Regions from separate parts of the Stenotrophomonas sp. NLF4-10 genome, predicted to be linked through region 2. Evidence: riboswitches for the same ligand, from Rfam matches in the RefSeq annotation. Region 2 holds a riboswitch; the other holds the start of a gene.
The links. A riboswitch is a leader RNA that binds a small molecule or an ion and turns the genes downstream of it on or off. The one in region 2 is predicted to bind thiamine pyrophosphate.

Region 1 (5,224 bases), 2.2 Mb from region 2:
CCGCAGGGCCATGCGCAGATCGTGATGAACCTGGTGGACTTCGGCATGAACCTGCAGGAAGCCGGCGATGCGCCGCGCATCCAGCACGAAGGCTCGACCGAACCGACCGGCCAATCCACGGTGATGAGCGATGGCGGCGAGGTCAATCTCGAAACCGGCTTCCCGTATGAAACGATCCGCGCACTGATGCGCAAGGGCCACCGCGTGGTGTTCGCCGACGGCCCGTATGGTGGCTATCAGGCGATCCTGCGCGACCCCGAAACCGGCGTGTACTACGGCGCTTCGGAAAGCCGCAAGGACGGGCAGGCGGCCGGTTACTGACCGGCCGGCCCGACTTCAGCCATCGTCCCTTGCCTGCGCGGCGTCGGCCTGCGCCGCCATCTCGCGCTCGATCCATGCCTGCACCGCGTGCCGCGCACGCTGCGCCTGCCGTCGTTCCAGCAGGTACTCCAAGTCCAGCACGCGGTACAGGCTGACCATCACCAGCACCATCAGCAGCGCGAACGGCAACGCGGCGATGGTGATCATGCCCTGCAACGCTTCCAGCCCGCCGGCCAGCAACAGCACCGCGGCGATCAGCGCCACCGCCACGCCCCACACCAGCTTGCGCGACAGCGGCGGGTCGCCAGCCTCGTCGGTGGACATGCTGGCCAGCACCAGCACCGCCGAATCGGCCGAGGTGACGAAGAAGATCACCAGCAGCATCAGCGCGACCACCGACAGCAGCAGCGAGCCGGGCAGGCTGTCGAACAGTGCGAACAGCACCGTCTCGTAGCCGCCGGCCAATGCCTGCAACAGGTCGGCATGGCCGGTCAGCTGCGCCCACAGTGCGCTGCCGCCGAATACCGAGAACCACAGGAAGCCGAGCAGGGTCGGTGCCAGCACCACGCCGATCACGAACTCGCGCACGCTGCGGCCGCGCGACACACGCGCGATGAACGCACCGACGAACGGTGCCCACGCGATCCACCACGCCCAGTAGAAGATCGTCCAGTCCGCCACCCAGGTGCTGCTGGAAAACGGCGACATGCGCAGGCTCATCGTCAGCAGTTGGTTGAGGTAGGAACCGAGCGTGGTGGTGAAGGTGTCGAAGATGAAGCCGGTCGGCCCCAGCACCAGCACCGCCGCCAGCAGCAACCCGGCCAGCGCCAGGTTGAAGTTGGACAGCCACTTGATGCCGCGGTCCACGCCGCTGGTGGTGGAGGCCATGTACAGCACGAAGGCGATGGCGATGATGGTCAATTGCACCGGCACCGTGGCGGTGATGCCGAACACGCGCTGCAGGCCGGCGGCGATCTGGATGGTGCCGAAGCCCAGCGTGGTGGCCACGCCGATCGCAGTGGCCACCACCGCGGCGATGTTCACCACCTGCCCGAACGCACCGCGATGGTGGCGCCCGATCACCGGCTGCAGCATGTCGCTGATAAGGCCACGGCCGTTGCGGTTGTACTGGAACCACGCCATCGCCAGCCCGATCAGCGCATAGATCGCCCACGGGTGCAGGCCCCAGTGGAAGAACGCGTAGCGCATCGCCGCGCGCGCCGCGTCCGCGCTCTGTGGCGGCAGCCCCTCCGGCGGCTTGGCGAAGTGCGAGATCGGCTCGGCCGCGCCCCAGAACACCAGGCCGATGCCCATGCCGGCGGCGAACAGCATCGACAGCCAGCTGGCGCGGGAGAAATCCGGTTCCGCATCCTCGCCGCCGATGCGCAGGTTGCCGAAGCGGCCGAACGCCAGGTACAGCAGGAAGGCCAGGGTGAGGAACACGATCAGCAGGTACAGCCAGCCGGCGTTGCGCACGACTTCGACAAGCAGGCCCTGCACCACGTCGTTGAACGGGCCGGGGGCGATGCCGGCCAGCAGCACCAGGGCGGCGACCAGCGCGATGGAAACACGAAACACCATGAAGGAGCTTCTCCGATCAGAGCATGAGGGGAGCGAGCCGGGGCTTGCAGCGGAACCGGCCACATGGGCGCGGTGGGGAAGGCCGTCGAAGCGGCGCAGGGGTGGCGAAGATGAACAACCACGCCACAGCCTAATGAACAAAACGTCATGGTTTCGTTAATGCATCCCGCACGGCCGTGGCTGAAGATCGGCCGCAATGACGCAAACAGCGGCCGCAAGGGCCGAAAGACGCACCCCTGCCTTTGTGGTCTAATGCCGGCCGAAGCGGGGGTACCGCGGCCGCAAGGCCACGGTTGAGACAGTCCCTTGGAACCTGATCCGGCTGATACCGGCGTAGGGAAGCTTTGCAATGTTCGATCGCGCGTGGACACCGCCCGAGGTGCGTCCGTGCGCCTGCGGCAATGCGCCTTCGCTTCGTTCAACCCGTACCTCCGTGCGGGATCCCAACAGGACGATGCCGATGAACGCACAGCTCTCCGCCCTGCAGCAGCAGGCACAGCAACTTTCCGAATCCGTGACCCGGCCGATTCCCGGCTCGCGCAAGATCTTCGTGCCCGGTTCGCGCCCGGACCTGCAGGTGCCGATGCGCGAGATCGCGCTGACCCGCACGCCGACGCTGTTCGGTGGCGAGGACAATCCGCCGGTCACCGTCTATGACACCTCCGGCCCCTATACCGACCCGGACGCGTGCATCGACCTGTCCACCGGTTTGCCGGCATTGCGCGCGCGCTGGATCGAAGAGCGCGGCGACACCGAGCCGCTTCCCGCGCTCAGCTCGGCGTTCGGCCGTTCGCGCGAGGGCAATGCCAAGCTCGACGCGGTGCGCTTCCCCAACCGTACGCTGCCGCGCCGCGCGCGGGCCGGCGCCAACGTCACCCAGATGCATTACGCGCGGCGCGGCATCGTCACTCCGGAGATGGAGTACGTCGCCATCCGCGAGAACCAGCGGCTGGAGGCGGTGCGCGAGGCGCATCTGCTTGCGCAGCATCCGGGGCAGAGCTTCGGCGCGAACATCCAGCAGGTCATCACCCCCGAGTTCGTGCGTGAGGAGATTGCCCGCGGCCGCGCCATCCTGCCCAACAACATCAACCACCCGGAAAGCGAGCCGATGATCATCGGCCGCAACTTCCTGACCAAGATCAACGCCAACATCGGCAACAGCGCGGTGTCCTCGGGCATTGCCGAGGAAGTGGAAAAACTGGTGTGGGCGATCCGCTGGGGCGGCGACACGGTGATGGACCTGTCCACCGGCAAGCACATCCACGAGACGCGCGAGTGGATCATCCGCAACTCGCCGGTGCCGATCGGCACGGTGCCGATCTACCAGGCGCTGGAAAAGGTGGATGGCCGCGCCGAGGAGCTGAACTGGGAAATCTTCCGCGACACCTTGATCGAACAGGCCGAGCAGGGCGTGGACTACTTCACCATCCACGCCGGGGTGCTGCTGCGCCACGTGCCGCTGACGGCCAGGCGCGTGACCGGCATCGTCTCGCGCGGCGGCAGCATCATGGCCAAGTGGTGCCTTGCGCACCACAAGGAAAATTTCCTCTATACGCATTTCGAGGATATCTGCGACATCATGAAGGCCTACGACGTGGCCTTCTCGCTGGGCGACGGCCTGCGCCCGGGCTGCATCGCCGATGCCAACGACGCGGCGCAGTTCGGCGAACTCGAAGCACTGGGCGAACTGACGAAGATCGCGTGGAAGCACGACGTGCAGACCATGATCGAAGGCCCGGGCCACGTGCCGATGCAACTGATCAAGGTGAACATGGACAAGCAGCTGCGCGAGTGCGGCGAAGCGCCGTTCTACACGCTCGGGCCGCTGACCACCGACATCGCGCCCGGCTACGACCACATCACCAGCGCGATTGGTGCTGCGATGATCGGCTGGTACGGCACCGCGATGCTCTGCTACGTGACGCCGAAGGAGCACCTCGGCCTGCCCAACCGCGAGGACGTGCGCGACGGCATCATGGCCTACAGGATCGCCGCGCACGCCGCCGACCTGGCCAAGGGCCATCCCGGCGCGCAGGTACGCGACAACGCCCTGAGCAAGGCGCGCTTCGAGTTCCGCTGGCAGGACCAGTTCCACCTCGGCCTGGACCCGGAGAAGGCGCAGTCGATGCACGACGAGACGATGCCGAAGGAAGCGCACAAATTGGCGCACTTCTGCTCGATGTGCGGCCCGCACTTCTGCTCGATGAAGATCACCCAGGACGTACGCGACTACGCCGCCGAGCAGGGCGTCGATGAAGCCACCGCGCTGGAAACGGGCATGGCCGGGAAGGCGAAGGAATTCCGCGAGCAGGGTGCGCAGGTCTATCGGGTGGAGTGATGTGCTTGCGCGTCGGGGCCTCTCTCCCTGCGGGAGAGGGCGCCCCTGGCTCCCATGGCTGAATCATCGGGACTCCATCGTCCTCGCCTCACTCCAGCTCTCGACAGGGGATACCTTTCCGGTGAGGTCCCGTGCCGGGCAAGCCCAGCCCAGCACCCACTCGGAATGCCGGGCTGCGGGGCTTGCCCCGCATGAAGCTTTCCCGACAGCATCCATGCGGAAGCAGGCTCGGCACTTGTGGCAGCAACGCCATGACCAGCATCGGTTCGTGGGTGACTGTGTTGTGTGATGCATTGCCGATTTATGCATCAGCAGCGCCACGACATCACGCCTGCGCGATGGCCCGGAGAGTGGCCGGAAATCGTGGTCTTCAGTTTTTCTTCAGCATGTTGAATGCATGCGAAATGCTGCTCTGGGCGATTGGCGATGAACGCGGGAGTACCCTTGTTTCAAGGCTTTTCCAGCTTCCTGGAGCTGGCGTCGCAAAAAAATTTCGCGCCCGAGGGCGCGAATCCTGAAACAGTTTGTATGAATCCGTCGGCGAGAGAGAGCCTGATGTTGCCCTGCACGAGAGCGCAGGAAACGATGCCTAGGCTAATATCCGCGCGCCTTGAAACATTTGCGGTTTGCGTTGACGCCATTTGCGGATTCTGGCGGTTCACTGGCGGTGGCATTCACCAGGGGGCGGGCACGGGAAGGTGCCCACCAGCGATTTCGTCCCTGACACGGTATGGAACACATCGACAACGACATGCCGGCCTTGGACCGGTTGCACATCGGCGAATGCCTCGTCGTCCTGTCTTCGCGCGAAGTGCACGCACCGGGCGCACGACGGCCGGTACGGCTGACGCCCAAGGCGGCCAGTGTATTGCTGGTGCTCGCGCGCAACGCCGGCAACGTGGTCACCCGTGACGATTTGTTCGCGCAGGTGTGGCCGGACACCTTGCCGACCAACGACGTGCTCACCCAGGCGATCACGCAGCT
Region 2 (5,224 bases):
CCGGGCAAAGAACCGGGATTCCTTGCCACGGGCAAGGCACGAACCCGCGCAAACCCGGGCGCTGCCGCTACCCTAGCTTCATCACGACACCATCCCGTGCCCTGCCCGTCCCCCAATGAACACCGACCACCGCGTCCAAGGCCTCGACAACGACGAGGTGCCCGCCGACTGGCCCGCGATCAGCGAACGCGAGGTCGCATGGCTGCGCGGGCGATTCCCGCAGCTTGAAGGTGCCGGCGCCACGCTGTGGCACAGCCCGCGCCCGATGTCGGCGGCCGCCATCGTCGAGGGCGCGGCGGGGCAGGTCTTCATCAAGCGCCATCACCACGACGTGCGCAACGCGGCGAGCCTGGCCGAGGAGCATCGCTTCATCGCCCACCTTGCCGGCGCGGGCGTGCCGGTGGTCGATGTGCTGCGGGACCGCGACGGCGCCACCGCCGTCGAGCATGGCGACTGGACCTACGAACTGCATGCCGTGGCCGACGGGCAGGACCTGTACCGCGACATCCCCTCGTGGACGCCGCTTGCCGAGCACGACCAGGCATGGGAGGCCGGCAGGATGCTGGCCACGCTGCACCTGGCATCGGCGAGCTACGGCGCCCCGCAGCGCAGCACCCACGTGCTGGTCGCGCGCGACGACCTGATCCGCGCCACCGACCCGATCGCACGGCTCGAACGCGACTTCGGCGAACGCCCGGCGCTGGCCGACTACCTGTCGCGCAAGCCGTGGCGGGACGGCCTCCGGCAGACCGTGCTGCCATGGCACGCGGGCCTGCACCAGCGCCTGCAGGCCGAACCGCGGCTGTGGGCGCACAACGACTGGCACGTCTCCAACCTGCTCTGGCGCCGCGAAGGCGATGCCATGCGCGTGGCGACCGTGCTCGATTTCGGCCTGGCCTCGCCCACCAGCGCCCTGTTCGACCTGGCCACCGCGATCGAGCGCAACGCGGTGGCGTGGCTGGAGCTGGAGCACGGCATGCAGGCCGTGCATGTCGATACCGCGCTCGCCCTGCTCGACGGCTACCGGCAGGTACGGCCGCTGTCCACCGCGCAGGTGCACCTGCTGGCCGACCTGCTGCCGGTGGTGCATTTCGATTTCGCACTGTCGGAGGTCGAATATTTCCACGGCGCCACCGGCTCGACCGCGAACGCCGACGTGGCGTGGCACACCTTCCTGCTGGGCCACGCCGAATGGTTCGGCACCCGCGCCGGGCAGGCATTGCTGGCCGCGCTGCACGCCGCCGCCTGAACGCGCACGCGGGGCAAATCCGTACCGTTTATGGTCAAATACGCCCCTGAAGCGGGGGTGCCTGACCAGTCAGGCTGAGAGAGTCCCTTGGAACCTGATCCGGTTTGCACCGGCGTAGGGAGCTTTGAGCAGCAGGCACACCGCCTTCGTGGCCGGTTGCGCATGCGCGCCTTCGCTTCGTCTCCCCCACCGGCCGATGACGAACCGAATGAACCGCTGCTACCGACTCTCGCTATTGACCGCTGCCCTGGGCGCGGCGCTGCCGCTGCATGCCAGCACCCCCGAAACCGACGCCAACGACACCCAGACCCGCTCCACCACCGAGCTGGCCGCCGTGCGCGTGCAGGCCAGGCAGCCCGGTGCCAGGGACACCCAATCCAACAGCTTCGGCAGCGGCGACTGGAAGAACACCCCGGCCTCGGTCAGCGTGCTGGACCGCAGCCTGCTCGACAACCGCCACGTGCGCACGCTGTCCGAGCTGGCCAGCAACGACGCCTCGCTGGGCGACAGCTACGCGCCGGTGGGCTACTACCAGAACATAGCCATCCGCGGCTTCGCGCTGGACACCGCCACCGGCTACCGCTTCAACGGCATGACCCTCGCCGGCGAACAGCGGCTGGCGCTGGAGAACGTGCAGCAGGTGGAAATCCTCAAGGGCGAAGCCGGCCTCGCCGCCGGCGTGATCGCCCCCGGCGGCGTCATCAACTTCGTCGGCAAGCGCCCGGCCGAAGTCCGCAGCGTCACCCTCGGCACCGATTCGGAAGGCTCGCGCCACGCCGCCGTGGACGTGGGCCACTGGCTGACCCCGCGCATCGGCGTGCGCTTCAACGCCGCATGGGAAGACGGCAACTCGTATGTCGACCATGCCGACGGCCGCCGCAACTTCTATTCGCTGGCCACCGACTGGCTGCTCGGCGAGCACGGCAAGCTGGAAGTGGACGCCAACTACCAGACCAGCGCGCAGCGCTCGGTCTCGGGCTACCAGCTGCTGGGTGCCACCGCACTGCCGCGCGACGTGGACCGCAAGCAGATGCTCGGCTACCAGCGCTGGCAGCAGCCGGTGGGCATCGACAGCACCAACATCACCGCCTTGCACACCTACGACTTCAGCCCGGCGTGGCAGTCGCGCGTGTCGGCCAGCCACAGCCGCTCGGTGATCGACGACAACGTCGCCTTCGCCTATGGCTGCTACTACGCAGAGTCCTGCTGGGACGGCAGCGTGCTGGGCAACTACTTCGCGCCCAACGGCGACTACGACATCTACGACTACCGCAGCCCGGACGACACCCGCCGCAACCAGCAGCTGCGCGCCGAACTGCGCGGCCGCTTCGCCACCGGTGCGGTGGACCACCAGCTCACCGTCGGCGCGGATTACTTCGATCGCTCCGTGGACAAGCGCCTCAACGTCAACGAGTACGTCGGCACGGGCAACATCCACGACCAGCAGGTGCCGCAGTTCGATCCCTCGCCACTGCAGCCCGGCGCATCGGTGCGGCGCCTGGACAGCCGGCAGAAGGCGCTGTTCGTGCTGGACCGCGTGAACCTCGCCGACGACTGGCAGTGGCTGGCCGGCGGCCGCTTCGTGCGCCTGGACGAGCGCGACTGGGACAAGCGCGGCAATCCCGAGCGCGAGAGCCGCGTGTCGCACTTCCTGCCGCAGACCGCGCTGATCTGGAGCGCGACCGATCAGCTCAACGTCTATGCCAGCTACGTGCGCGGCATCGCGCTCGGGCAGGAAGCGCCGTTCTGGACCAGCAATGAAGGCAACTTCCTGCCTTCGGTGCTGTCGCGCCAGATCGAAGTAGGCGCCAAGTACGCACCATCGGATTCCCTGACGCTGGGCGCCGCGCTGTTCCGCATCAGTCGGCCGTTCCAGTACGCCAAGCCCGACGACAGCGACTACGGCTACACCTTCGTGCAGGAAGGCCAACAGACCCACACAGGCCTGGAACTGAGCGCGCAGGGGCGCGTCGGCGAACGCCTGCAACTCACCGCCAGTGCCAGCGTGCTGCGGGCACGCGCGCACGATACCGGCACGCCTGCCTACGAAGGCCACCCGCTGGTCAACGTGCCGGCCACGCGCGCAAGCCTGCATGCCGACTACCAACTGCCGTTCGCCCCCGACCTCGGCATCACCGGCGGCTGGCGCTACGCCTCCTCCAACGTCGCCACCGTCGATGGCCGCGTGCGCGCGCCCGGCTACAGCGTGGTGGACGCCGGCCTGCGCTTCCGGCACCAGTTGCAGGGCCACGCGCTGGACTGGAACCTGTCGGTGGACAACGTGTTCAACCGCTTCTACTGGCGCGACACCGGCAGCAGCGCCGGCGACTACTACCTGTTCCCCGGCGCCCCGCGGCAGGCGCGCCTGTCGGTAACCATCGCGCTATGAACCCCGCGATCCTCGAATGGTCCGCCGTCGCCTTCAGCATCCTCGGCGTATGGCTGATGGCGCAACGGCGGATGCTGGCCTGGCCGGTCGGGCTGGTTTCCGTCGGCCTGTACGCGCTGGTGTTCTTCGAGGCCCGGCTGTATTCGGACACCCTGCTGCAAGGTGCCTTCGCCGCGTTCCTGCTCTACGGCTGGCTCAACTGGCACCGGCAAGACAAACCCGACGGCCGCATCGTCGTCGCGCCACTGGCGCCTAGCCATTGCGCACGCGACCTCGGCCTGGGCATCGCCTTCGGCCTGGCCCTGGGCGCGGGCATGCACACCTGGACCGACGCCGCCCTGCCCTGGCTGGACGCCATGCTCGCCGCCCTCAGCCTGGTCGCGCAGTGGTGGCAGGCGCGCCGGCACGCCGCCGCGTGGTGGCTGTGGATCGCGGTGGACCTGGTCTACGTGGGCATGTATGCGGTGAAGTCGCTGCACGCCACGGCCGGGTTGTATCTGCTCTTCATCGGGCTGGCGGTGATGGGGTTGCGGGCCTGGACAAGTGCCGGCAAGCAAGCAGCCCTCCCCCGGTAGCGACAGACGCAGGTCGCCTCCCGCCGGGTAATTCCCCTACTTCCAGGGGCCGATAGAACGATCAGGGTCAAAGGCATGGAAACTCGGTTCTTCCCCTGCCTTCTTCCTGCTTTCCCCCCATCGAAGCCGGGCTGGGTAGTATCACCAGCCCCAGAAAGAGCAGCCGCCCCCATAAGCAAAAGCTGGCCCCATGGAAACCCGCCCATGCGTCCTGCTTTTCGTCACCCCATCTGCATCGGGGCATGGGTTTGCGCGACTACGGGCTCACTCTGGGCGGCCGGCGCGCGCTCCTGTTGAGCCTGAATGATCTGCTCGACCTTTACGTATGACTGCTCCACAGGCATCCGCGCCGCAGCATCGACGGCCACTGATGCCCTTACATGGGCCGGATTGTCGAGATCACCCTGCACTACGAACAGGCGCTGTCTTGCGCCATCGCTCGGTGCACTGCCCAGGACCACGTGGTCAACACGCTCCAGCCCATTCTCCTTGGCCACCGCCAGCAGGCCGACAGAAATTCGTTCGCTGGTACCGTCGTACTCTCGACCATGCTGCTGATCGATGCCTGCGACCTGTTCACGGATCACGTCAAGCATCTCGCGATCTTTGTCGGGCAGCTGCTCTTCGCTGATGAGGCGTTGCATGATGGTGCGCTCCGGCATGCGGTTGTAGTGCTCCGTGTTCAACTCGCTGTCGGGGAATGGGGCGCGAATGCTGCGGATGTATTCCACATTGCTAAGTGGTTTGAGCCCGCCCTGAAAATCCTTGTCCTGCACGAACAGGAGGTTCGTACGGTGCAGCCCGGCGTGGTTCAGCGCGCCCCAGGTGAAGTCGATGCAGCTGTTGGTGGCGCCGTGGTATTTCGTGTCGAACCCATGCTCCTCAGGCTTTGCACCAAACTCAGTCAGCTGCGCATATTGTTCCTCGCTGATTTCCATGGTGCGCTGGTAGAAGGGCTTCTGGTACTGATCGACATCATCGTGATAGATCTTTCCCGGGCCGGTCATAACG

Region 1: linked by a shared signal. The riboswitch ahead of thiC (phosphomethylpyrimidine synthase ThiC) and the one ahead of MIC98_RS04955 (TonB-dependent siderophore receptor) in region 2 are both predicted to bind thiamine pyrophosphate.

What each region holds. Positions count from the first base shown of each region.
Region 1 is NZ_JAKSEE010000003.1:3,217,394-3,222,617, reverse strand. Features, by position in the region: gene ggt (gamma-glutamyltransferase) at 1-321, shown strand, start outside; gene MIC98_RS15355 (BCCT family transporter) at 337-1,902, opposite strand; TPP riboswitch at 2,159-2,260, shown strand; gene thiC (phosphomethylpyrimidine synthase ThiC) at 2,363-4,240, shown strand; gene MIC98_RS15345 (hypothetical protein) at 4,492-4,758, shown strand; gene MIC98_RS15340 (winged helix-turn-helix domain-containing protein) at 4,971-5,224, shown strand, end outside.
Region 2 is NZ_JAKSEE010000003.1:1,028,934-1,034,157, reverse strand. Features, by position in the region: gene MIC98_RS04960 (phosphotransferase) at 116-1,249, shown strand; TPP riboswitch at 1,293-1,387, shown strand; gene MIC98_RS04955 (TonB-dependent siderophore receptor) at 1,458-3,638, shown strand; gene pnuC (nicotinamide riboside transporter PnuC) at 3,635-4,213, shown strand; gene MIC98_RS04945 (XVIPCD domain-containing protein) at 4,435-5,224, opposite strand, start outside.